DNA from 4 places in the Streptomyces sp. TLI_053 genome. Region 1 is predicted to be linked to each of the others. Evidence: riboswitches for the same ligand, from Rfam matches in the RefSeq annotation. Region 1 holds a riboswitch; each other region holds the start of a gene.
What was found. A riboswitch is a leader RNA that binds a small molecule or an ion and turns the genes downstream of it on or off. The one in region 1 is predicted to bind cobalamin.
Positions count from the first base shown of each region.

Region 2: it holds a riboswitch for cobalamin, as region 1 does, so the genes downstream of both, BLU95_RS04000 (ABC transporter substrate-binding protein) here and BLU95_RS12015 (cobalamin biosynthesis protein) in region 1, are expected to answer to the same signal.
Region 3: it holds a riboswitch for cobalamin, as region 1 does, so the genes downstream of both, BLU95_RS37690 (peptidase) here and BLU95_RS12015 (cobalamin biosynthesis protein) in region 1, are expected to answer to the same signal.
Region 4: it holds a riboswitch for cobalamin, as region 1 does, so the genes downstream of both, nicT (Nickel transporter NicT) here and BLU95_RS12015 (cobalamin biosynthesis protein) in region 1, are expected to answer to the same signal.

Region 1 covers NZ_LT629775.1:3,080,866-3,086,107, forward strand. The annotation lists gene BLU95_RS45070 (amino acid adenylation domain-containing protein) at 1-312, opposite strand, end outside; gene BLU95_RS12005 (alpha/beta hydrolase family protein) at 628-1,743, opposite strand; gene BLU95_RS12010 (helix-turn-helix domain-containing protein) at 1,913-2,659, opposite strand; cobalamin riboswitch at 2,934-3,132, shown strand; gene BLU95_RS12015 (cobalamin biosynthesis protein) at 3,236-4,207, shown strand; gene BLU95_RS12020 (cobyric acid synthase) at 4,204-5,242, shown strand, end outside.
Region 2 covers NZ_LT629775.1:1,083,385-1,088,626, reverse strand. The annotation lists gene BLU95_RS04015 ((2Fe-2S) ferredoxin domain-containing protein) at 1-401, opposite strand, end outside; gene BLU95_RS04010 (ABC transporter ATP-binding protein) at 398-1,216, opposite strand; gene BLU95_RS04005 (FecCD family ABC transporter permease) at 1,213-2,292, opposite strand; gene BLU95_RS04000 (ABC transporter substrate-binding protein) at 2,289-3,179, opposite strand; cobalamin riboswitch at 3,374-3,577, opposite strand; gene BLU95_RS03995 (helix-turn-helix domain-containing protein) at 3,709-4,692, opposite strand; gene BLU95_RS03990 (aminopeptidase P family protein) at 4,849-5,242, shown strand, end outside.
Region 3 covers NZ_LT629775.1:9,100,760-9,106,001, forward strand. The annotation lists gene BLU95_RS45350 (M4 family metallopeptidase) at 1-1,953, shown strand, start outside; cobalamin riboswitch at 2,275-2,394, shown strand; gene BLU95_RS37690 (peptidase) at 2,500-3,633, shown strand; gene BLU95_RS45355 (hypothetical protein) at 3,692-4,162, shown strand; gene BLU95_RS37700 (hypothetical protein) at 4,209-4,775, opposite strand; gene BLU95_RS37705 (NAD(P)-dependent oxidoreductase) at 5,106-5,242, opposite strand, start outside.
Region 4 covers NZ_LT629775.1:7,352,331-7,357,572, reverse strand. The annotation lists gene nusB (transcription antitermination factor NusB) at 1-11, opposite strand, end outside; gene efp (elongation factor P) at 16-579, opposite strand; gene BLU95_RS30825 (M24 family metallopeptidase) at 645-1,751, opposite strand; gene nicT (Nickel transporter NicT) at 1,818-2,987, opposite strand; cobalamin riboswitch at 3,020-3,212, opposite strand; partial or broken gene BLU95_RS30815 (ArsR/SmtB family transcription factor) at 3,296-3,631, shown strand; gene BLU95_RS30810 (Fpg/Nei family DNA glycosylase) at 3,813-4,646, opposite strand; gene BLU95_RS30805 (AAA family ATPase) at 4,730-5,242, opposite strand, start outside.

The sequences.
Region 1 (5,242 bases):
GTCCTCGGGGAGCAGTTCGCCGCGCTTGTCGACCTCCTCGAGGTCGCCGGCCCAGCGGGCGATCCGGACGGCGTCGACCAGCATCCGGCGGGCCAGCGGGGCCAGCTCGGCGGGTGCGGGGAAGCCCTCCGGGACGGGGACCCGGCCTCGGCCGGGGGCGGGGGCGGGGCCTCGTCGGCGGGGTACGCCCTGGCTCCCCGGCCTCGCGCCGGCGGGGCGGTGGGCCGTTCCGGGGAGACGGGTCACCGTCGCGCCGGAACCGTTGGTCGGCGGGAGCGGGGCATCACGGTCGCGCGGATTCCGAGACGTCACGTCGAGCAGTCTTCCCCTTGTACCGGCCTTCTGTCACATCCGGTTGTCCGCGCGGGGCGGGGCGGGGGCGCGGGGGGATCGACAAGATCGGGCAACAGAGGCCAAACCGACTGGCTTGATCTTTGTGGCGGGTCCATGCCAGGTGGGGCGGCCCGGAGGGGCCGGTGGTCCGGAGGGGGTCCCGGGCGGCCCGCGCGCCGCCCTCCGTCCGCCGGCCGCTCACCCGCTCCCCCCGGCTCCCCGGCCCCGCGCGACGCGGCGGGGAGCACCCGGCGGGGCCGGAGCCGGGGCGGCGGGGGCGACGGGGGCGGCGGCTCAGCAGAAGGGCGTGAGCCAGCGGCGCAGGGTCTCGGAGTAGCGGTCCGGGTCGGTGTTCCACAGCGCGGCGTGGTCGCCGCCGGGGAAGGCCTGGAGGTTCACCAGGGACGGACGGCTCGCGGCCAGCCGCTCGGCGGCCCGGAACGGCGCCACCGGATCGTCGGGGCCGTGCAGCACCAGGGTGGGCACCCGCAGGTCGGTGCCCTCCGCGAGACGGGCGAAGTCGGCCAGATCCACGCCGGTCCGGCCCTCGGCGGCCAGCGCGCCGAGTTCGGCGGCCGCGCCCCGGTACCCGGCCCTGGCCGCGCCCCGGCGGGCCGTGGCCGGCCAGTCCAGCACCGGGGAGTCCAGGACCAGGCTGCTGACCGAGGAGGCGAAGTCCGAGCGGGCGGCGGCCTGCAGGGCCATCGTGGCGCCCAGCGACCAGCCGTACAGCACCACCCGGCCCGCGCCGCCGTCCAGGGCCAGCCGGATCGCCGCCTCGACGTCCCGCCACTCCGTCTCGCCGAAGTGGCCCAGGCCGTCGGGGGAGGCCGGCGCGCCCGCGTCGCCCCGGTAGCTGACCGCCAGCGCGGGCAGGCCGAGCCGCCGCAGCACGGGCAGGACGGGCAGCACCTGGGCGCGGTCGGCGTCCGGGCCGTGCACCAGGATCACCCAGGTGCCGCGCTTGCCGTCCAGCCACCAGGCGGGCAGCGCGCCCAGCTCCCCCTCGACGGCGGTCTCGCCGAAGGTCAGGCCGAGGGCCGAGGCCGGGTCGCCGAGGTACACCCGCGGGGTGAAGCGGACCTCGGTACCGGGGGCGAGGGTGCCACGGTCGGCGCGGACCAGGCGGCGGGTGACGCCCCGTTCGTCGCGGTGCAGGACCTCCTCGACGACGGCGTGCCCGTCCTCCCCCCACTCGACGGCCCAGCGCCCGGGGCGCTCGCTCTCCGCGCTCCGGGTGAAGGTGATCCGCCCGGCCCCCAGGCTCTGGACCACGACCGGGCCGGTCCGCTCCCGGGCGGCCCCGGCCGGGCGGACCATCCGCTCCGAGGCCCGGCGGCCGATCACCAGGACGGCCGCCCCGGTGCCGACCGCGGCGGCCGCCACGGTGGCCGCGATTCCCCAACGCATACTCGCTCCCCGCTGCTCGGTTCTGGGCCGACCGGTGTCCGGACCCACGTCACAGCCCAGTCCACTGGCCGCGACCCGGCCGGGCCAGCAGGACACGGCCGTACGGGTTGCCGCGCGGGGAGGGCCGCACCGGGATCGTCAGAACGAGAGTGCCAGAACGAACGCCGGATCACACGGGGATCGCGGGCTCCCGTCGGGCCAGCAGCTCCCAGAAGTGCTCGACCGGCGGGCCCCCGGCCGCGGACGGCGCGGCCGCCCCCTCGGCGGGCCCCCAGCCGCCGGACCCCCAGTGCGCGGGCACCTGCCGCTCGTCCTGGAGCACGGGCAGGACGGCCTCGAGGTCCGCCCGGTCCACCGGCACGATCCGGACGATCGCGCCGACCTGCGCCTGCCAGCGGCCGTCCACGCAGCGCCGCAGCCGCCGGTCCAGCTCCTCCCGGCGGCCGGTGGCCGCGACCAGCTCCCGCAGGGTCAGGCCCAGCACGTGCGCGAGCGCGGCCGTCGGCTCGGCGTCGCCGTCCCACTGGCCGGTGACCTCGGCCCGCCGGTACTCCCCGGCCGGGACGCCGATCCGGCGGGCCGCGCCGTCCTGGCTCAGTTCGCGGGCGAGCCGGAAGTCCCGCAGGCTCGCCGGGCGGACACCCATCAGCTGCTCGGGCGGGCACCACAGCGCCCGGGCCAGGGCGAGGAACTCCTCCTCGCCGGGGGGCGGACCGCCGTTCTCCCAGCCGAGGACGTGGGCCGGGAGCAGCCGGACGCCGTGCGCGGCCATCCCCTCGGCGACCTGCTCGGGCGTCAGGCCGAGGGCGGCGCGGTGGGCGCGGACGGCGGCGGGCGAGAACGGCACCGGGGGCGGCGGGGCGGGCGGGGCGGACCGGGCCGGACGTGCGAAGAGGTGGGGGCGCTGGGGTCGCATGGGTCCCGACGGTAGGCGCGGCGCCGGGTGGTGCCCCAGCCGACGAACGCACGAAGCGGGGCGGGCGCGCCGCCCGGCGGGGGTGGAGGATCGCACAGCGGGGCGCGGTCCGGCGGCGGGCGGCCTCGGAGGTAGCGACGGGGCACGGCGGGCCGCCGGGGCGGGCGGCGGACGGGTGCCGGGGCGGGCACGGGGCAGGTGCCGAGCGGGTGCCGGGGCGGCCGCCGGGAGGGCCCCGGCGTGTGACCAACCCCTCCGCGACCTCGGTTGACTCCCCCTTCGGGCCCGTGATGGGATCCTTCAGCCATTACGGAGGCAAGCAGAGGAAGCCGGTGCGAGTCCGGCGCGGTCCCGCCACTGTCACCGGGGAGCACGACCGGAGTTCAGCCACGGAGGGCCGTCAGCGGCCGCCGGAAGGCCCGGGAGCGCGTCCGACCCGGGAGCCAGGAGACTCTCGCCCCCGGTACGTCGATCCAGGGCGCGGACCCTGAGTGAGGACACGCACGCGATGCAGGCTGCCCCGCCGGGCCGGGACCTCCCCCCGAGCACTCCGCCGACCGCGCCACCCGCCCTCCCTTGCGCCCGCTGACCCGGGCCGCCGCGTTCGGCGCGGGCGCCGTCGCCGGGTACCTGGCCGACGCCCGGTTCGGCGATCCGCGCCGCGGCCACCCGGTGGCCGGCTTCGGCAGCGCGGCCGGTCGGCTGGAGCGGCTGCTGTGGCGCGACGACCGCGCGGCCGGCACCGCCTACACCGCGCTGTGCGTGGGCGCCGTCGCGGCCGGCGCGGTGGCCGCCGACCGGCTGCTGGCCCGACGGCCGCTCGGCCGGGCCGCGCTCGCCGCCGCCGCGACCTGGACGGTGCTCGGCGGCACCTCGCTGACCCGGGAGGCCCGCACCGTCGGCCGCGCGCTGACGGCCGGTGACCTGACGGCGGCCCGGGAACGGCTGCCGCACCTGTGCGGACGCGACCCGAGCGCCCTGGACGAGCAGCAGATCGCCCGCGCGGTGGTCGAGTCGGTGGCCGAGAACACCGCCGACGCCGTGGTGAACGCCCTGGTCTGGGGCGGCCTGGCCGGTACCCCGGGGCTGCTGGCGTTCCGCGCCGTGAACACCCTGGACGCGATGGTCGGTCACCGCTCGCCGCGCTACGCCCGGTTCGGCTGGGCCTCGGCCCGGCTGGACGACGTGGCGGGCTGGCCGGGCGCCCGGCTGACCGCGCTGCTGACGGTGGCCGCCGCCCCCGAACCGGGCACCGCCTGGCGGATCTGGCGGCGGGACGGCTCCGCGCACCCCAGCCCCAACGCCGGCCAGGCCGAGTCGGCCTTCGCCGGCGCGGTCGGCGTCCGCCTCGGCGGGACGCTCCGGTACGGCGATCGCACGGAGCACCGGCCGGTGCTCGGTGAGGGGCTGCGCCCGGTCGGGGTGGACGACATCGAGCGGGCCTGCGTGCTCTCCCGGCGGGTGGGCGCGCTGGCCCTGGGTACGACCGTCGCCGGGCACCTGCTGCTGCGGGCGGCGCTGATCAGGAAGCGGAGGTACCGGGCATGAGCAAGGCACTGCTGGTCGCCGGGACGACCTCGGACGCCGGCAAGAGCGTGGTCACGGCGGGCATCTGCCGCTGGCTGGCGCGGCAGGGGGTCTCGGTCGCGCCGTTCAAGGCGCAGAACATGTCGCTGAACTCCTTCGTCACCGCCGACGGAGCCGAGATCGGCCGCGCCCAGGTGATGCAGGCGCAGGCCGCCCGGGTCGAGCCGGAGGCGGCGATGAACCCGGTGCTGCTCAAGCCCGGCGCGAACGGCCGCAGCCAGGTGGTGCTGCTGGGCCGCCCGGTCGCCGAGGTCGGCGCGCTGGACTACCGCGAACGCAAGCCGCTGCTGCTGGAACGCGCCCTGGAGTGCCTGGCCGACCTGCGCCGCCGCTTCGACGTGGTGGTCTGCGAGGGCGCCGGCTCGCCCACCGAGATCAACCTGCGGGACCGGGACATCGCCAACATGGGCCTGGCCACCGCGGCCGGCCTGCCGGTCGTCGTGGTCGGGGACATCGACCGCGGCGGCGTGTTCGCGGCCATGTACGGGACGCTGGCGCTGCTGTCGGCGGAGGACCAGCGGCACGTGGCCGGCTGGTTCGTCAACAAGTTCCGCGGCGACGCACGGCTGCTGGCCCCCGGGCTGGAGATGCTGCGGGAGCTGACCGGGCGTCCGGTGCTCGGCACCCTGCCGATGCTGCCGGACCTCTGGCTGGACGCGGAGGACTCGCTCGACCTGTCCACCGTCGTCGACCGGACCGCCGCGCGCGGCCCGCTGGGCGCCGACGTGCTGCGGGTGGCGGTGCTGCGCTTCCCCCGGCTGTCCAACTTCACCGACCTGGACGCGCTCGCCCAGGAACCCGGTGTGCTGGTCCGCTGGGCCACCAGGCCGGAGGAGCTGGCCGACGCCGACCTGGTGGTGCTGCCCGGCACCCGGGCCACCGTCGCCGACCTCGGCTGGCTGCGCGAGCGCGGCTTCGAACCGGTGCTGAGGGCCCGGGCGGCGGCCGGGCTGCCGGTGCTGGGCGTCTGCGGCGGCTACCAGATGCTGGCCGGCT
Region 2 (5,242 bases), 2.0 Mb from region 1:
GACGTGAGGCCGGGCTCGGTGCCGGTGATGGCCTTCGTCACCGAGGACACCGCGGTGACCGCGTCCGGCGAATCGGCGAGGCGGGTCGCGACGAGGAGTTCGGGACGGTGGCCCGCCCGCTCGCGCCACCAGTGCGCGGCGATCCGCCGCAGCCAGGAATGGGCCGGGCCGGAGGCCGCCAGGCGGACACCGATCACGACCACGGTCCCGGTGCCCGCGTCGGCCAGCCTGGTCAGCTCGGCCGACAGGGACGGGTCCCCCTGTTGCAGAAAGGCGATCGAGGCCCGCTGCGAGGCCGCCGTCCGGAGGAGTTCGTCACGGCGGACGACTTCCCCGATCGACATGCCGACCAGGAGCACGGCACTGCCGTGGGCGGCGCCGTCCTGGGCAGGAGAAGTCATGGGGTCGTCCTTTCGGGGAGCAGTCCGTTCCACCGGATGTGCGGTCTGTCGTGCCGGGGGTGCCGCTCCACGGTGACGTCGACGTCGTAGACCCGGGCGATCGTGGGGGAGGTGAGCACCTCGGCGACGGGCCCGTGGGCGAAGAGTCGGCCGTCGAGCAGGACGACGACCTCGTCGCAGTAGGCGGCGGCGAGTTCGAGGTCGTGCAGCGCGGCGACCGTGGTGATGCCCAGTCCGCGGACGGTTTCCAGGAAGCCGAGCTGGTGGCGCAGGTCGAGGTGGTTGGTGGGCTCGTCGAGCAGGAGCACGCCGGGCTCCTGCACCAGCGCCCGCGCGAGCTGGACACGCTGTCGCTCGCCGCCCGACAGCGTCGGCCAGGGCCGGTCGAGCAGGTGGCCGACGTCGGCGGCGGCGACGGCGCCGGCGAGAACGGACTTCTCGTGGGCGTCGGCGGCGGCGTTCGCCGGTACGGGCCAGCGGCCGCGGTGCGGTGTGCGTCCGAGCTCGACGACCTGGCGGGCCGTCAGCGGGAGTCGGGTGTCCGCCTGCTGCTCCATGAAGGCCACCTGCCGGGCGCGTCGGCGGGCCGTGAGCGTGTGGAGGTCGGTTCCGTCCAGGAGGACCCGCCCCGCGGTCGGCCGGATCAGCCCGGCGACCGTGCGGAGCAGGGTGGTCTTCCCGGCGCCGTTGGGCCCGAGCAGGCCCGTGATCCGGCCGGGGCCGAACACGAGCGAGATCCCGTCCAGCAGCGTGGCCGCGCCGACGCGCACACGAAGTCCCTCCACGCGCAGCTCGACGGGGGGCGTCGCGGTCACAGGGCGCTCCCGTCGGCCCGCCCCTGGCGCCACAGCAGCCAGGCGAAGAAGGGCGCTCCGAGCCCGGCCGTGACGACGCCGACGGGGATCTCCCGATCGGGGAGGATCGAGCGCGCCACGATGTCGCTGCCCACCAGGAGGGACGCGCCCACCAGCGCCGACACGGGCAGCAGCAGCGCGTGGCGCGGTCCGCAGGCGAGACGGACCACGTGCGGTACGACCAGGCCGAGGAAGCCGATGACGCCGGTGTTGGCGACCAGGCACGCGGTCACCAGGGCGGCGGTGGCGACGAGGAGCCAGCGGGTGCGTTCCACGTGGACGCCGAGGGAGCGGGCGGAGGTCTCGCCGAAGGCGAAGGCGTCCAGGTCGCGGGCCGAGGAGGTCAGGACCGTCACGCCGATCAGCGCGACCGCGGTCAGGAAGACGGCGGTGGGCCACCGCACGCCGGCGACGGAGCCCAGTGTCCACTCCATGACGCCGCGCGCCGCGTTGCGGTCCCCGAGGACCATCACGACGAACGAGGTGAAGGCCCCGCACATCTGTCCCACCGCGATGCCGGCGAGCACGGTCCGGGTGGTCGGCAGCGACCGGTTGCGGGCGCCGGCCAGTGCCAGGACGGCGGTGGCGGCGAGCAGGGCGCCGGCGAAGGCCGCCGTCGCCACCGCGCCGGTGCCCACGGCACCGGTCACGCCGACGCCGAGGACGATCACGGTGACCGCGCCGGCGGCGGCTCCGTCCGAGATCCCGAGCAGGAAGGGATCGGCCAGGTCGTTCCCGGTCAGCGTCTGCAGCACCGCGCCGCAGACCGCCAGCCCGGCGCCGGTGGCAGCCGCTCCCAGCACCCGGGGGAGTCGCAGTTGCCAGACGATCCGGTCGTCCAGCAGCGTCACGTCCGGGCTGCCGAGCCCGAGCCGGCGCATCACGACGTCGATCACGGTCGGGACCGGCTCGTGCTGCGAGCCCACGGCCAGGCCGAGCAGCACGGTGGCCAGCAGCAGGGCCGCGCCGACGGTCAGGGCCGCCGTCGCGCGGCCCCGGCCGGCGGGCCGCGCGACGGGGTGGGGCGCGGTGCTCATGAACCCTGGTGCAGCCGGCTCAGTCCCGCGGACACCCGGGCGGCGCCGTCGGCGAGCAGCACACCGGGGGTCGACTCGGAGAACGGCACCACCACGAAGGCCTTGCGCTGCACGGCGGTGAGCTTGCTCAGCACCGGGTCGCCCTGCAAGTAGTCGATCTTGGACTGGGCGGTGTCCCAGTCGGCGTCCGCGATCACGACGGCGTCCGGGTCCGCGGCGACGACCTTCTCCCAGCTCACGTTCTGCCAGCCGCCGGGCAGGTCCCCGAAGACGTTGGCGGCGCCCACGGCGTCGAGCACCAGCTGGGGCCCGCCGTGACCGGCGCCGACGAACGGCGTCTTGGTGTCCGAGTCGAACCACAGGACCTTCAGGCCCTTGCCGGCGGCCGTCGCCCCGAGCTGTGCCAGCTGCTGCTCCTGCCCCCGCTGGATCGCGGTGGCCCGCTCCGTGACGCCGAAGACCTTGGCGACGTCGTTCAGTTCGCCCCACATCGCCTGCCAGGTCGTCGGCGCGACCTTGCTCTTGTCCGAGCAGCCGAACGGGGACACGTACGACGGGATGCCCTGGCCGCGCAGTTCCTCCCGGGAGCCCACGGCCTTGTCGGTGAAGGCGCTGGCGTAGGAGGCGTACAGGAAGTCGGGGCGGGACGCGAGGAGCTTCTCCTTCGTCGGGTACTCCTTGGAGAGCACCGGGACGGAGTCGTAGGCCGCCTTCCACTTCTCCGGGACGGCGTCGTCGAGGTAGGCGGTACCGGCCATCCGGGACTCCAGGCCGAGGGCCAGGGCCACCTGGGTGGCACCCTGGTTGAGCGTCACCAGCCGTTCGGGCGGCGTACCGACCGACACGGTGGTCCCGCAGTTGTCCAGGTCGACCGGCGCGCCACTCACGGTCGAGCCGCCGGACGCGGCGGGAGCGGGGGCGCCGGCGCACCCTCCGAGCACGCCGACGAGCAGGACGGCGGCGGCCGCTCGCCCGGCACGTGGCGGGCGTGCGATGCGTGCGGGAAGAGTAGGACGAACGGAACATATGGAACGGAACGGATGCAGCAGACCGCTGGGCACGTGTTCTCCAAGACCCTCGTGGAACATGTCGTGCCGTGGCCGGTCTCCTGGCTTCCGCATCGACGTGCCGCGGCCGACCTTCCCGGGTGGCTCGTCCGGCCGCCCAGTGGTCCTGACCGCGGGGGAAGCCGGTCAGCGAGGGCCGCGGTACTCCGCGGCAACAGTGGCGAGGGCCGCACCGGACTTCGACCGGTTTCCCGAACACCACGGCGATCGAAAGGTATCAGGCTTGGTCAGGGCGCTGTCGACCCGCGTCCGACCTTGCGTCCGACCCGCGTCCGACCTCGCGGCGGGTCCGAGGCCGGTCTGCCGTCGGTCCGCGGCCGGTGGGGGCGGGTGCGCCGGCGGGCGGGAGCTACAGCCAGCCGGAGCGCTGCGCCTGGAGGGCCATCTGGAAGCGGTTCTCGGCGCCCAGACGGGCCATCAGGGTCTGGAGCCGGCGGAAGAAGGTGCGGCGGCTGATGCCCAGTTCGCGGGCGATGACCTCGTCGCTCGCACCGCCGGCGAGGAGGCGGAGCAGGCGGCGGTCGGCCGGCAGCAGGCCGGCCGGGCGGGTGGCGCGGCCGTGGAAGGGGAGCGCCTGCTGCCAGGTCTGCTCGAAGAGTGCGAGGAGTGCGGAGAGCAGGCCGCACGGCTGCACCACCAGCATGGTGTTGTGCACGTCCGTCTCCCTGATCGACAGGGACACCAGTGCGTACGCCTCATCGATGATCACCAGCTTGACCGGTACCGTCGGCGCCACCCGGGCCAGCTCGCCGGCCTCGACGCACGGTTCGATGGCCGACTCCAGCCGCCCGGGCATCTCCAGTGACGCCTTCGAGTAGACGACCCGCTGCGTCACACCGCGGGCGAGGGTCGCCAGCGCGTCCTCGACGGCTTCGCCCTGGGGGAAGTAGGGCGGGGATTCGAGCTGACGGATCTGCTCGCGGGCGCTGGCCCACGCCTGGCGCAGTCGCGGGCCGACGGCGTCGCCGGTCACCACTTCGACGAGGTTGTCGTTGTGCACCGTGAGCCGCCGGCGGCGGAACGACTCGAACGCCCCGCCCACGGCGATGCGCGACCCTTCGAGTTCGGCCGCCCGGTGCCGCGCGAGGATCTCGAGCCCCGCGGCGGGAGGCACCGGCGCCACCACGTCCGTGCCCTCGGTGGCGGCGTCGGCCAGCCCGGCGTCGACCAGCTCCCCGTACGCCGCGGCGAACTCGGCACCGGCGAGCCCGGTCGCTTCGCCGATCTCGGTGAGCGGGGCGGGGGCCAGCTCGAGGAGCGACAGGTACACGCGGCCGGCTGCGGAGCCGATCCCCAGCATCCGCAGGGCCTCGCCCAGTTTCGCATTCGCCATGCACCGCATTATCGAGGACCACCGGGCCGGGTGGCCGATCAGTGCCACTGGCACCGGTGGCACTCCCGGAAGCGCCGCCCCGCAGTACGGTCCGGGGGCTGCCGGGGCTCCTCGGCGGGTGAACGCGGTCCGGTAGTGAAGGCAGAGGAGAACGACGTGGCGAAGGCGCGCAAGAACGGTCTCTACCCGGGAGTCTCCGCCGAGCTGTCGGCCCTGATGCGGACGGGCTGGGCCGACACCGAACAGCACGACCTCGCGCAGGACGAGCAGGCCCCGTACACGGCCCACCGTCGCGCCGCTCTGTCCGCGCTGTTCCCGGGCGAGCGGCTGGTCGTCCCCTCCGGCGGCCTCAGGACCCGCTCGAACGACGACACCTACCCGTTCCGCCCGTACTCCGGCTACGTCCACATGACCGGCGACCAGGCCCGCGACTGCGCCCTCGTGCTCGAACCCCGCCGGGACGGCGGCCACGACGCGTACTGCTACCAACTGCCGCGGGACGGCCGGGACACCGACGAGTTCTGGCTCGGTTACACCGCCGAGCTGTGGA
Region 3 (5,242 bases), 6.0 Mb from region 1:
GGCCGACTCCCGGACGGCACCTACCAGCTCGTCGACCTCACCCGCCCCGCCACCGTCACCACCTACGACGCGGCCGGTCGCGACGAGCTGGACTTCAGCACCCTGCCCGCCGACGCCCACCCCGCCGCCTCGCCGACCACCGACTTCCCGGCCGTCACCGGTACCAGCGGCGCCACCGACGCCCACCTCAACGCCGCCGCCGTGTACGACTTCTACCGCGACCGACTGGGCCGCGACGGGATCGACGGCAAGGGCGGACCGATCACCTCCGTCGTGAACGTCACCAGCTTCGGCGAGCCCCTGGACAACGCCTACTGGGACGGCCGGAAGATGGTCTACGGAGGCGGCAGCGGCAAGTACCTCCCGTTCTCCGCCGCGCGCGACGTGGCCGGCCACGAGATGACGCACGGCGTCGTGAAGCACACCGCGGAGCTGGTCGGACTCGGCCAGTCCGGTGCCCTCGACGAGGCCGTCGCCGACTACTTCGGCAACGCCATCGAGGTGACCGGCCGAGGCATGCCGATGACCGACCCCAGGGCCGCGCTGCTCGGTGAGGACCTCTGCCGCACCGGCACCCCCGAGGCCTGCGCCGGCCGCCGGCTGGACGACCGCCGCACCACCGTCGCCGACTACGTCGGAGCCCCCGCCGGGGTCGACAACGGCGGCGTGCACCTCAACTCCACCATCTTCTCCGGCGCGTTGTGGGACATCCGGCGCACCCTCGACCCGCTCCTCGCCGACCGTCTGGTCTACCGCGCGCTGGCCGAGTACCTCACCCCGCTGGACGACTTCGTCGACGCCCGCAACGCGGTGCTCGCCGCGGGCCGCACCCTCGGTCTCTCCCGCGCCCAACTCCGCACCGTGGCCAGCGCCTTCGACGCCCACGGGATCAAGGACGGCTGGCAGCGCCGGATCGGCGTGGACAGCCGGCCGCTGCTGCGCGAACTCTCCACCGAGAGCGTGGCACCGGACGTCGCGGCCGGCCGCTGGGTGGCGGCCACCGCGGGCGAGGGCGCCAAGGGCAGCATGGCCGTGTACACGGGCGCCGTCGCCGGCTCCGCCGAGCCCGCCCGGCTCAGCGCGGAGGACGGCCGCTCGCACGGCTGGCCCGCGACCGACGGTACGACGGCCGCGTGGGTGGCGATGGGGCCGGGGGCCGACGGTGGTTGGGGCATGGAGGTGCTGGCCCGGCCGCTCGACGGTGGCCCGGCGCGCAGCGTCCAGCGCGGCGCGAACCAGTACTTCGGCGATGTCCGGGTCTCCGGTGGGGACGTCGCCTTCCTGATGACGGACTACGCCACCGGCCGCGGCGGGCCGGTGCTCTCCCGCGCCGGCGCCCCGGCGGTGCCGATCGCGCTGCCGGAGGGCCACCGGGCCTCCGCCCTCGCCTTCCGGGACGGCCTGCTCGCCTGGACCGAGAGCTGGCAGGTCGGTGAGCGGACGGTGAGCGCGCCGACGGTCTACTCGCTCGCCGCCGGCAAGGTCGTCGCCCAGTACGTGGTGGACGACGCGAACGCCGCCGCCGGGACCGAGGTCGGCAGCACCCGACTGGCCGGTGGCCGGCTGCTGTGGGTCGAGACCCCCTTCGACCGGACGAAGGGCAGCACGATCCGCTCCGGCGCGCTGGACGGCTCCGGAGTGAGCGACCTCCTGCCCGCGGGCCCGAGGCTCGGCACCGGCACCGAGCCGCGCCGGATCTCCGGCCTCACCGCCTCCGACCGGGCCGTCACCTTCGCCGAAGCCGCTCGCCCGGTGACGGGCGGCACCAGGAACACGGACCTGCCCAAGCTCTGGCAGCTCCCGCTCACCGGCGGCACCCCGGAGCGGATGTCCTGCAACCGGGGCGGCCAGTACTCCCCGGTGGCCGACCGGGGGACCCGGGTGGTCTGGCTGGACGCCACGGCGGGCCGTACCGACCTGGTCGTGCGCGAGCGCGCGGCCGGCACCTGCTGACCGAAGGCGGCTGCCCCGGGGACCCAAGGGCTCTCGACCCCGAAGCCCGGCCCCCGTCCGCCCCGGTCTCCCGCCCGGCCGCCGCATCCCTGCGGCAGCCGGGCGGGTCCTTGCCGTGACCGGACCGCCGCTCCCGCCGCAGCAGGCTCGTCGCCGAAGTGCTGGTACCGACGACCCGCCTGTGCGGTCCAGGTGACGGACCACCGCCCGCCGGTCCCGGCGGCCCGGGCCGCTGAGGTCCTGTCAGCCGAGACCCGGCGACGGCGATCCGACCTCGAACCGGCCTTGACCCTCTCTCGGCCGAGCCGACATCATGAGCCGTCATGTTCTGACTCCGCCGTCGGGGGAAGTCCGGTCGAATTCCGGCGCTGACCCGCAACGGTAGGCCGCCGACGGCAGTCGGTGGCGAGCCCGAGTACCCGTCGGCGGAGGCGTGTCCCCTCCTCCCGTCGTGGTCTGCGGCCAGGGGCTCCCGGAGCCGTCGGGCGGTCCGTCCCGCGCGGTTGCCGGCGGCCGCCCGTGCGCCCAGGCCCGGAAAGGCCTCGCATGTCCGACTCCGCGCTCCGCCGCCGCCCGCTCCGCCTGCTCGCGATATCCGCGCTGGCCCTGACCGCCACCCTCCCCGCCGCCACCGCCGCCCAGGCTGCCGCGCCCGTCCCGGCCCTCACCGCGCCGGCCGTCACCGTTGCGGCCCCGGCCTCCGGCGACAACGCCACCACCTACCGCCCTGACGCCGCCGCGGCCGGCTGGCTCGCGCGCCAGCTGGTCAACGGCGACCACTTCGAGTCGGTCTTTGACGGCACCGCCTACCCCGATCAGGGCCTCACCATCGACGCCGTGCTCGCCTTCGCCGCCGCGGGCAGCGCCGACCAGGCCGCCGCCCGCGCCACCGCCTGGCTCGCCCGCCCCGACATCCTGAGCGGCTACCTCGGCGACGGCACCACCGAGGCCTACGCCGGTGCCACCGCCAAGCTCCTGCTGGCCGCCGAGGTGCGCGGCGCCGACCCGTCGGCCTTCGGCGGCGTCGACCTGCCCGCCCGGCTGCGCTCCCTGCTGACGCCGAGCGGCCGCTTCTCCGACCGCTCCCAGTGGGGCGACTACAGCAACGCCTTCGGCCAGTCCCTCGCCCTGATCGCCCTCCAGCGCACCCCCGGTGGGGTACCGGCCCCGGCCGTCGACTTCCTGGCCGCCGCCCAGTGCGCCGACGGCGGCTTCCCGGTCTCCTTCGGGCAGGCCACCTGCACCGCCGACGCCGACGCCACCGCGCTCGCGGCCCAGGCGCTCGCCGCCACCGGCCGCAGCGCCAAGGCCAAGGCGGGCCTGGACTGGCTGACGGCCCACCAGAACACCGACGGCGGTTTCGCCGCGGCCGGTGCCACCACCTCCAACGCCAACAGCACCGGCCTGGCCACCTCCGCCCTGCTCCCCGGCGGACGGTTCATCAGCGGTCTCAAGGGCTGGAGCAGCCTGGTGAAGCTCCAGCAGGGCTGCTCGGCCGACCCCTCCGTGCGCGGCGCCGTCGCCTACGACGCCAGCGGCTTCAACCCCGCCAACGCCGCCCGGGCCACCGCTCAGGCCGTCCTCGGCCTCTCCGGCCAGGGCCTGGCCGGCCTCAGTGCCCACGGCGCCCGCCCGTCCGCCCCGACCCTGGCCTGCCCGGCCCCGGCCGTGCGCCCCTGAGGGTCGCCCGCCCGGCCGTGACCCGCACTGCCGCCCGCCACACCCCAGGAGCACGCCCATGACCACCTCCGTCCACCCGGCGCGCCGTACCCTCGGCGCCTTCGCCACCGCTGCGGCCCTCACCGCCGGCCTGCTCGGCGTCTCCACCGCGACCGCCCCGCAGGCGCAGGCCGCCGCCTGTTCCGGCACCTCCGGCGTCACCGTCGTCGTCGACTTCACCGCCCTCGGTGGTGGCATCGAGACCGGCTGCGCCCCGGGCGACCCGGCGAGCGGCCTCGCCGCGATCACCGGCGCCGGCTTCTCCTACTCCTTCCACCCGCGCTTCCCGGGTTTCGTCTGCAAGATCAACGCCCTGCCGACGACCTGCACCAACCCCACCGGCACCGCTTACTGGTCGTACTGGCACGCCCCGCACGGCGGCCCGTGGTCCTACAGCAGCCTCGGCGCCGGCTCCTACAACCCGGCCCCGGGCGAGGTCGAGGGCTGGTCCTTCGGCGCCGGTGCCCAGCCGGGCATCACCGCGCCCTGACCCCGGCCTTGCTCTCTCCAGGGCGCGGTCCGGCCAGGACCGCGCCCTACCGGCCGGGCGTCCTCGGGGCCTCCAACTCCACGTGGTGGACGGTGAAACCGCCCTGCAGCACCGGGGCGAACGGCGCCGGGGCCATGCAGGTGCCGACCACCGGTTGGTAGGGCTTCTGGTCGGCGTCCAGGTCGAGATTGGCCACGCCCCAGGAGAAGCCGAGGCGGGCGCCGTCGCGGCCGCTGCCCTGGTAGACGCTGAGACCGATCCGCTCCTTGCGGTTCTCGGTGTCCGAGCCGATGACGGCGGTCAGGGTGGCGACCGGGCCGCCGGTGCTCAGGCAGTCCACCTCGGCCTCGGCGCTGTGGACCTCGCCGGTGGCGGCCACGCGGTGGGAGTAGCGGACCGTGCCCACGGCATCGGTGGGCAGCCCGTTCGGCGAGTTCGTCCCCGGGAGGGGGCGGGAGTAGGGCTTCGCGCGGGCGTCGACGGTGAACCGGATCTCGTCGTCCGGGGAGAAGGCGTACGAGATCCGGGCGCTGCCGCTGACGCCCGCCGTCCGCACGGGCCGGTCGCCCCGGCCGGCGGGCCCGGACTCGCCGGACAGGGAAACCGTGGACACGCCGTCCGTGGACAGGGTGTCGGCGGAGGCCGGCGCGACGCCCGAGAGAGCGGCGAGGGCCAGCCCGGCGGCAGCGGAAACCCGTGCGGTCCGAGCAGCCCGAACGGTTCGTGTGGTCCGGACGGCGGCACGGTTGCGGGTACGAATGCGGAACATGGTGGGTCTCCCTCCCCGGCGGCCCCGTCGGCCGCCCTCTCGATGCCCCCAATCCTGGTCGCGGCACCCCCACCCGCACATGTACCGATCGGCACATCTACCGAGCCCACCCGGCGGCTCCACCCCTGCCGAACGGCAGGGCAGGAACCGACGGCCCGTCAGCCGGTCAGCTCGTCAGCCCGTCGCCACCGGCACGCCCTCCGGCCGACCGGCCAGCAGCGCCGCCACGTGGTCGGCGCAGCGGACGGCGGCCTCGGCCATCGCACCACGGGTCATCCCCGCGACGTGCGGCGTCAGCAGGGCGTTCGGGA
Region 4 (5,242 bases), 4.3 Mb from region 1:
GCGGACGACACGGACTTACTTCACCCGGCCGAGGTAGCTGCCGTCGCGGGTGTCGACCTTGACCTTCTCGCCGGTGGTGATGAAGAGCGGCACCTGGATCTCGGCGCCGGTCTCCAGGGTGGCCGGCTTGGTGCCACCGGTGGAGCGGTCGCCCTGGACACCCGGCTCGGTCTCGGCGATGACGAGCTCGACCGCGGCCGGGAGCTCGATGTAGAGGACCGCGCCCTCGTTGGTCGCGACCAGGGCCTCGAAGCCCTCCAGCAGGTACTTGGCGGCGTCGCCGACGACGACCGGCTCGATGGTCAGCTGGTCGTAGGTGTCCATGTCCATGAACACGAAGTTCTCGCCGTCCTTGTACGAGAACTGCATGCCGCGCTTGTCGACGTTGGCGGTCTCGACCTTGGTGCCCGCGTTGAAGGTCTTGTCGACGACCTTGCCCGTCAGGACCTCCTTGAGCTTGGTGCGCACGAAGGCCGGACCCTTGCCGGGCTTGACGTGCTGGAACTCGACGACGGACCAGAGCTTGCCGCCCTCCAGCTTGAGGACCATGCCGTTCTTGAGATCGTTCGTGGAAGCCACGGGCGCACTTACTCCTGGATATAGCTGTCAAGGAACCAAGGAACGCGTCCTGTGCCGCGGGAGCGTCACAGCGCGAGGAGCTCCTTGGTGGTGATGGTGAGCAGCTCGGGACCGCCCTCCTCAAGGGGGCGGACGACGAGCGTGTCCTCGATCCGGACCCCGCCGCGTCCCGGGAGGTGGACCCCCGGGCCGACGGTGACCGGCACGCGGCTGTCCAGTTTACCCATGTCCGCGGGACCGAGACGCGGTGCCTCCCGGATCTCCAGCCCGATACCGTGGCCGACCGGGTGCGGAGAGGTCTCCGTGTGCCCGGCGGACTGCAGGATCTCCCGCGCCGCCTGGTCCGGCACGTGCTGCTCGACCCCCGGGCCGAGCGCCTCCCGGCCGGCCCGCTGGGCCCGGAACACCAGCCGGTGCAGCTCCACCTGCCAGGGGGCCGGGGCCGCGCCGATCACGAAGGTCCGGGCGGTCGAGACCCCGTAGCCCCGGTACCGGGCGCCGAGCACCACGGTCAGGAAATCGCCCTCCTCGACCCGGCGGTCGGTGGGCTGGTGCGCCTGCTGCCCGGAGTGGCTGCCGGTGCCCACCGAGACCGGGAACGCCGCGCGGTCCGCGCCGTGGTCGATCATCCGGCGCTCCAGCTCCATCGCCAGGTGCCGCTCGGTCCGGCCGACCAGGATCGACTCCAGCAGCTCGCCGAGCGCCTGGTCGGCGATCTCCGCCGCGATCCGCAGATCGGCGATCTCGTACTCGTCCTTGACCACCCGCAGCCGCTCGACCGCCTGTCCGACGTCCGCCAGCCGGGTGCCCTCGACCAGCCCGGCCACGGCCCGGTGCCGGGTGACCGTCAGATCGTGCTCCTCGACCGCCAGCCCGGCCAGCCGCAGCCCCGCCGCGGCGCCCGCCGCGGCCAGCGCGGTGTCCGCCCCGGCCGCCACCTCCAGCCTGGTCACCTCGGGCGAGATCAGGTGCTCCCCGGTGTCGTCCGGCGGCAGGTCGTCGGGCAGCGCCAGCAGCGCCCGGTCCCGGGTCAGCAACAGGGTCGCCCCGCACGGCGGACACCCGGTGAGGTACCGCACGTTCGCCGCCCGGGTGATCAGCGCCGCGTCGGTCCCGGACGCACTGCAGTGCTCCCGCAACCGCTCCCGCCGGCCCGCGTACGCATCAGCCATGGGTCGAGCCTACGAACCCCGCCCCCGATCCGCCCGCCGAACGCCCCCACCCGGGCCCGGGCCGGACTACTCGGCGCCGCCGGTGGGGGCGGGGGTGGCGGGGGCCGGGTCGGCGGTGGCGGGGGCGGGGGTGGCGGGAGTGGCCCACTTCTGCTCGACGCCGGCGAGGCGCCAGTAGGCGATGGCGGCGGCCCAGACGGCGACGAACAGGCCGACGATGGCGTAGCCGACGTTGTCCAGGGTGATGTCCGCGATCCAGCCGGTCACCGGGTCGGTGAGGTCGAACTTCTCGTGCAGGACGCCGACGAGTTCGATGGTCCCGATGATGAACGCCACCGCGATGGACAGCCCGGTGATGGTCAGGTTGTAGTACACCTTGCGCACCGGGTTGGAGAACGCCCACTGGTAGGCGAAGTTCATGAAGGTGCCGTCCAGGGTGTCGAACAGGCTCATCCCGGCCGCGAACAGCAGCGGCAGGCAGACGATCGCGTACCAGGGCAGGCCGGACGCCGCGCCGGAGCCCGCCATCACCATCAGGGTGACCTCGGTCGCGGTGTCGAAGCCCAGGCCGAGCACCATGCCGACCGGGAACATCTGGCCGGGGCGGGTGATCGAGCGGGTCGCCCGGTTCAGCACCCGGGCCAGCAGGCCGCGCGAGTTGAGGTGGTCCTCCAGCTCCGCCTCGTCGAACCGGCCCTCCCGCATCGAGCGGAAGACCTTGAGGATGCCGAACAGCGCGGCCAGGTTGAGCGCGCCGATCAGGTAGAGGAAGGCACCGGAGGCCGAGGTGCCGACCACGCCCAGCCACTGGTGGGTGCTGGACTCGTCGTCCATCAGGGTGCTGGCCAGCTGCGCGCCGCCCGCCACCAGGGCGGCCATCAGCACCACCATCGAGGAGTGCCCGAGCGCGAACCAGAAGCCGACCGAGACCGGCCGCTTGCCGTCCGCCATCAGCTTCCGGGTGGTGTTGTCGATCACCGCGATGTGGTCGGCGTCGAAGGCGTGCCGCATGCCGAGGGTGTACGCGGTGATCCCCAGGCCCACCCCGAAGACCTGCGTGCCCACCTCGTACTTCTCCGGCGCGACCAGGAAGATCAGCGTTCCGAAGGCCACCACGTGCATGGCCAGGATCACGCCCATCAGGCCGGCGGTCCGCACGGTGTCCTCCCGCCGCCATCGGAAGGTGGGCAGGGCGGTGGGCGCCGCCGGGGCGGCGACGGTTTCGGGCAGGGTCATCCTGGGATCACGCTCCAGCACCTCGTGGAAACACTTCGTGAGATGCCGCGGCCGGTCTCCTGGCTGACGGGGCTCCCGTACCCGCCTTCCCGGACGCGCGAGGCGCCCAGTGGCGACGTGGGTACGGACACTTCCCCCCGATCACAGTGGCGAGGGCCGCTCCGGACTGGAACCCCTGAGGGTCCGTCACCGGTCTTCCCGAGCACCACGGCGGGCAACACCGTAGGGGGCGGGCGACGACCCTTGCAAGGCTGCGCACCTGCGCAGGTGTCCAGGATCACAGCGTCCGGCCTGCGAGAATGGCCCGTATGCATCTCGTTCCGGCCGACCGCGCGGGCCACCGCACCATCGACGGGCACCGGGTCTGCGAGGCCATCGCGGCGATCGGCGACACCGCCCACGTCCGCTCCTGGGCCGAGCGGTTCTCGCTGCTCGCCGACCCGGGCCGCCTCGCCCTGCTGCTGGCGCTGCACCGCACCGGGCCGCTCGCCGTCAGCGACCTGGCGGTCGCCACCGGCATGCGCGACCCCGCCGTGTCCCAGGCCCTGCGGCTGCTGCGGACGGCGGGGGCGGTGATCGGCGAGAAGGAGGGACGCGTCGTGCGCTACCGGCTCGTGGACGCGGACCTGCGCCCCCTGCTGGACGCGTGCGCCGTCGACACTCCCGAGCGGCACACGCACCACGAGCCCCATGAGCCCCACAAGCAGCACGAGCAGCACGAGCGTTCCGGGCACCACGGCCGGCACGAGCACGACGAGCACGACGCGGCCACCGGCTGACCCCGGCCGACCGGCGGCCCGGTCTACGGACCGGTCGACGGACCGGTCAGCGGACCGGGACGCCCGCCGGCTGGCAGGAGGGGCACCAGAACAGATTGCGGGAGGCGTGCTCCTCCGCCCGGACCTCGGTGGCGCAGACCAGGCACGGCATCCCGGCCCGCCGGTAGACGTACACCTCGCCGCCGTGGTCGTCGACCCGCGGCGGGCGGCCCATCGCCTCGGGGGTGTGCTCGGGGCGCACGGTGTCGATGCGGCCCGCGCCGACGCCCTCGCGCATCAGCGCGACCAGGTCGGCCCAGATCGCGTCCCACTCGGCCCGGAGCAGCTCGCGCCCCGCCCGGTGCGGATCGATGCCGTGCCGGAACAGCACCTCGGCGCGGTAGACGTTCCCCACCCCGGCCAGCACCTTCTGGTCCAGCAGCAGGGCCGCGACCGTCGTCCTGCTGCTCGTCATCCGCCGCCAGGCGGCGTCCGGGTCGGCGTCGGCGCGCAGCGGGTCGGGGCCGAGCCGGGCCGCCACCGCGGCCTTCTCGGCGCCGGTGATCAGCTCGCAGGTGTTGGGGCCGCGCAGATCGGCGACGTGCTCGTCGTTCTCCAGCCGCAACCGGACCAGGCCGACGGGGGGCGGCACCGGTCCGTCGCCGATCGCGGCGAAGGTGAAGCCGCCGTACAGGCCGAGGTGGATGTGCACCCAGGCGTCCTCGCCGAAGCCGAGGAACAGGTGCTTGCCGACCGCCTCGGCGGCCTCCAGCTCCCGCCCGTCGATCAGCTCGGCGGCGTCCGCGAACCGCCCCTGGGGGCTGCTGGCACGGACCGCCCGGCCACCGAAGGCACGGTGGTTCTCGGCGGCGAGGCGGTGGATGATGTGGCCTTCCGGCACGGGCGCGGCTCCCCCGGTGGAACGTTCAGGACCCGTCCATCATCGCAGTCGGCACCGACAGACCCGCCGGGTGCGCGGGCCCCTCAGCGGACCGGGATGCCCATCAGCCGGGCCAGGATCACCCGGTCGAGCTCGGCGGCGGTGGCGGCCACGTCGAGGTGGGAGTTGTCGATGATCGGCAGCCCGGAGTTGTACCAGCCGGCCATCCGGCCGTGGATCCGCGCCACCTCCTCGTCGCCGAGCCGTCGGTTCCCGCTGCGCCGGGCGTTGCGGTGGAGCACCGAGTCGAGGCTCGGCAGCAGCACCACCGGGATCATGCCGGGTCCGATGTGCCGCTTCCAGCCGCCGAGGCCGATCGCCGGGCGGTCGGGGAAGACCGCGTCGTCGATGATGCAGGAGATACCGTTGGCGAGGTAGTTGCGGCAGGCGAAGCCACAGGTCCGGCGGGCCAGCCGGTACTGCGCCTCGGAGGCGTTGTTCCAGCCGGACTGCGGGTTGGCGAAGCCGGACTGCACCCACTCCCGGACGTCGTCGAGGCTGATGTGCGCGGTCGGGCTGGGACGGCGCTCGGCCCAGTGCCGCGCGACGGTGGTCTT